One region of the Aeromonas media genome, then DNA from elsewhere that is predicted to be linked to it. Evidence: riboswitches for the same ligand, from Rfam matches in the RefSeq annotation. Region 1 holds a riboswitch; the other holds the start of a gene.
What was found. A riboswitch is a leader RNA that binds a small molecule or an ion and turns the genes downstream of it on or off. The one in region 1 is predicted to bind lysine.
Positions count from the first base shown of each region.

Region 2: linked by a shared signal. The riboswitch ahead of lysC (lysine-sensitive aspartokinase 3) and the one ahead of KI797_RS08760 (Na+/H+ antiporter NhaC family protein) in region 1 are both predicted to bind lysine.

Region 1 is NZ_CP075564.1:1,889,340-1,891,735, reverse strand. Features, by position in the region: gene KI797_RS08760 (Na+/H+ antiporter NhaC family protein) at 1-1,481, opposite strand, end outside; lysine riboswitch at 1,567-1,738, opposite strand; gene KI797_RS08755 (H-NS family histone-like protein) at 2,059-2,396, shown strand, end outside.
Region 2 is NZ_CP075564.1:2,716,921-2,719,316, reverse strand. Features, by position in the region: gene lysC (lysine-sensitive aspartokinase 3) at 1-1,014, opposite strand, end outside; lysine riboswitch at 1,101-1,323, opposite strand; gene argA (amino-acid N-acetyltransferase) at 1,432-2,396, opposite strand, start outside.

The DNA.
Region 1 (2,396 bases):
GAGTGCATCATCCCCATGACCAGGTAACCCATGGCCGCACCGAAGGCGATGGCCAGCGCATAGGGCAGCTGGGTCATCACGTGATCGATGTGATGGCAGCCGGCGCCGGTGGCCGAGAGGATGCTGGTACTGGAGATGGGCGAGCTGTGATCACCGAACACCGAGCCGGCCAGCACAGCGGCCAGCATCGGCAGCATCAGGCTGATGTCGCTGGCGGCGGCCATGTCGCCGGCGAGCGGCAGCATGATGCCGAAGGTACCCCAGCTGGTACCGGTGGCAAAGGCCATGGCGCAGGAGAGGATGAATACCACAGCCGGCAACACTTCGATCGGCAAGTTGCCATTGGCCATGGAGGCCAGGTACTTGCCGGTCTCAACGTCACGCACCACGGCACCTATGGTCCAGGCGAACAACAGGATGTTGATGGCGGGCAGCATGGCCATGATCCCTTGCGGAGCCGCCTTCATCCAGTTCTTGGCACCCAGCTTGAGGCGCATGGCCAGACCGATGGAGACCACCAGACTGCACAGGGCGCCATAGACCAGGGAAGAACCGACGTTGGTATTCTCGAACGAGCCGAGCACGCTGAATGGCAGGCCTTTGTCGGCCAGCACGGCCGCGCCGGAATCGATCATGAAGTAGACGGTTGCCAGGGTCAGGGTCAGGATCGGCAGCACCATGTCGATCATGCCGCCATTGCTCTCCTCCGGAGACTCCATGTCCAGCCCGATGGGACGCCCCTTGGACTCATCCCACAGCTTGCCTTCCAGCGCCCACTGCTCGTGTTGACGCATGGAGCCGATGTCGAGCTGGAACGCGATCACCACCAGCACCATGATCAGGGTGAACACGGCGTAGAGGTTCATCGGGATCATCTCGACGAAGGCCGAAATGGGGCTCTGATCGGTCAGGCCATGGGCCGCCATGATGCCCCCCACCAGGGCGATGATGTAGGCGCCCCAGGAGGAGATGGGCATCAGCACGCAGACCGGTGCCGCAGTGGAGTCCAGCAGATAGGCCAGCTTGGCGCGGGAGATCTGGAAGCGATCGGTGACCGGGCGGCAGATGGCCCCTACCGACAGGCTGTGGAAGAAGTCGTCGATGAAGAAGGCAAAGACCATCATGCCGGTGAGGGCCTTGGCCCCCTTGCGGGTCTTGGCGCGGCGCTCGGCCCACTCGGCGAAGGCCCGGGTCGCCCCGGAGACGCTCATCAGGCTGATGAGGCCCCCCAGCAGCAACATGAACAGGATCATGTTGACGTTGTCCCGGTTGAGCGCACCGTCGACCCAGAAGATCTTGAGCACAGTGTTCAGCATGTAATGCAGGGATTCGAGGGGGGAGAACTGGTTGAGCAGCAGACTGCCGGCGACTATGCCCACCCCCAGCGACACCAGGACGCGGCGGGTAATGATCGCAAGGGCGACGGCCAACAGGGGGGGAACGACAGACCAACCGGAGTCGGCGTAATGAACGATGTCCATGATCTCTTTGCACCTAAAGACAACAGGTGGAGATCTACCGAGAGGATCAAAGAAACAAAACCCAGGGCGGGCATACTCCTCAGCCCCTTCAGGTAGCGCTCCATAGTGGATGACTATGGCAGTCCTGCACCTGTTCGATGCAGAACCAGCAACCCGGTATGATGGCCTGGTCACTTCGGCGCCGACTCCTTTCATCGAGCATCGCAGGCATCACCCTCCGCTCGGTTACTCATAGGCAGCGCGCCTCTACTTAAAGGTATTCGCGGCACATTTTATCGAGCCACGGATTGATAGCAAGTTTTTTGATTAAATTTCAAGGCTTGTGTGGCGAAAAGCGGAAAAATGGTAGTCAAATGGTTCATAAAATACGATGCGGTCGATATTTTCATCTGCTCGGAACTCATTCGGAAATGAAACTCCTGCAATGAGAATAAAGCGGGTGTCGTGAATAATTTCCGGACTTTATTTATCTGCCTAATTAATTATTTTGGCAGGCTTGACTTGGTGCCAATCCCCCCTATAAATTATCGAAAAACCAGCCCTTCCCATTAATATTTCTGCTCGCGTGGTAGCTAATATGAACGAATTTCTGAAAATTCTGCTGAATATCCGTAGTCTGCGCGCAGCCTGCCGCGATTTGTCCCTGGAGCAACTGGAAGAGGGACTGCAGAAATTGTCCGAGGTGGTCGCCGAGCGCCAGCAAGATGAATCTGCCGAACGCCAGGCCCGTGAAGAACATCAGAAGAAAATTGCCGAATACGCCGAAATGTTGAAAGCCGCAGGGATAGATCCTGCTGAATTGGTGGGCACAGTTACCACCGAGAGCACCAAGGCCAGCAAAGGCAAACGTGCCCCCCGCCCCGCCAAATACCGTTATCTGGACAATGGTGTGGAAAAAACCTGGACCGGCCAGGG
Region 2 (2,396 bases), 830 kb from region 1:
GATGCGGTGACGGGCCAGGATGCCGAACACCTCCGCCAAAAAGCCGTAGGCGTGGAACATGTTGAGGCTGTGCAGGGTGACCAGCACCTGCTGGCGGCGCAGGGCCACGGCGCGAAACAGCGGGCAGGTCTCGGTGCTGGCGCGGATCCAGGTGCCACCTGCTGCGGGATCCCTAGCTGAGCCGACGAACACCGGAATGTCCTGGCGCAGGGCGGGTTGCAGGGTGGCCGGGTGCAGCACCTTGGCGCCGAAGGTGGCCATCTCGGCCGCCTCCACGAAGCTGATTTCCGGGATGGGGCGGGCCCGGGTGACCAGGCGCGGATCCGTGGTGTAGATGCCGGGCACGTCTGTCCAGATCTCTATGCTGCCTGCGTCCAGTGCCTCGGCGAGCAGGGCCGCGCTGTAGTCGGAGCCGCCCCGGCCCAATGTGGTGGTGCGGCCATCGGCGTCGGCGCCGATGAAGCCCTGGGTGATGACTAGGCTGTCACCGAGCAGCGGGCCCAGGGTGGCTTGGCAGAGGGTGCGGGTGGCGGCGAGATCCACGGTGGCCTTGCCAAAGCGGCTGTCGGTGCGCAGCAGCTGGCGCGCGTCCTGCCAGCAGGCCTTGATGCCCCGCTGGTGCAGCAGTTCGGTGAAGAGGCGGGTGGACATCAGTTCGCCGCAGGCGATGAGGCGGTCTGCCAGTTCGGCATCGGTGTGCTGGCAGGCCTGGCGGGCCATGGTGCGAATGTCGCCGAGCTGGGCGTGGATGAGGGCGCTCACTTCGCCCGGGTTGCCGAGCGCCGTCAGGATGGCCTGCTGGATCCCGGTCAATCTGGCGAGCTGGGCATCCTGCCCGGCTTCGTCCAATTCACCCTGAGCCAGGCTCACCAGCAGGTTGGTGACCCCGGCGCTGGCGCTCAGCACCACCACCCGGGTCGCCGGATTGGCCAGCACCACGTCGGCGCAATGGTTCATGGCCGCTGCATCGGCGACACTGGTTCCGCCAAACTTGGCGACGTTGATCGGGTTCATTGCATACTCCTGTCTCAAGGTGAAAATCCGGTTTCATCGGGCAAAAGAGAGGAGGAGGCAGAAAATGGCAGGAATAGCGAAGGATCCCGGCCAGAAGCACTCCATCCGCGGTGCCCATCCCACAAGGATCCTGCTGGATGCCTGTGGGATGCACACGACCGATGACAACCCGGGGGATTCAGCCCCCGCAGCCGACGTTGAGGTATACCAGTTGCCTCACTCGTCTCGGCGCTGCTCCCCCTGACCCAAGTTCACCGGACGCTGGTGTCCTCCCTTGGGCTGCCTGGGCAGCGCTCCTCTTCTGGTGCCACCCTGGAAGGTGGCGTGCATGTAGAAATACCCTGCTCTGGATTGCACTGTCAATCGAGTTTGTAAAAAAGTACACAATTGGCAACAACCAGGCACAAGATCAATCAGTTACGAAATCGTCTTGGACAAAACCTTGGAGCGGCGCTGCCAGTTGTAGAGCCGCTGGCGCGCCACCGGCAGATCTTCCACCTCCAGGGGATCGAAGCCCCGCTCCCGGAACCAGTGGATGGAACGGGTGGTGAGCACGAACAGGCGGCGGATGCCGAGCCGCTTGGCCCGCTCGGCCACCTTGGCGATCAGCTGATCACCCCGGTTGGAGTTGCGGTACTCGGGATGGATGGCGACGCAGGCCATCTCGGCCATCGCCTCCTCCATGAAACAGTAGAGCGCCGCGCAACCGATGATGAGGCCGTCGCGCTCGATGATGGTGAACTTGTCTATCTCCATCTCCAGCTGCTCACGGGAGCGGCGCACCAGGATGCCTTCCTCCTCCAGCGGCCGGATCAGATCCAGGATGCCGCCGATGTCTTCGATGGTGGCGGCCCGTGCCCGCTCGGCGCTTTCGCGCACTATCTGGGTGCCGAGCCCCTCGCGGCTGAACAGCTCCTGCAGCATGGCGCCGTCATCCTGATAGCTCACCAGGTGGGAGCGCGGCACGCCGCCCCGGCAGGAGGCAATGGCCGCACGCAGGTAGCGGGCGGTGCCGGACATCTCCTCGCCGGCCTGCTCGAGCTCCACCAGCAGCTCTTCTGCCTGCTCGGGGAAGAGCTCGGAGATGGCCTCGCCTTGTCTGTTCATCACCCCCTGGGTGCTGCTGAAACAGATGAGCTTGTCTGCCTTGAGATCCACCGCCACCCGACGCGCCACCTCTTCGGAACTCAGGTTGAAGCTCTCGCCGGTGACCGAGCAGCCGATGGGGGAGATGAGCACCAGACCATGCTGATCCAGCTGGCGGGTGATCCCCTCCACGTCGATGCGCCGCACCCGGCCGCTGTGGTAGTAGTCGATGCCATCCTCGACGCCGAGCGGCTGGGCGGTGACGAAGTTGCCGCTCACCACGCTGATGCGCGCGC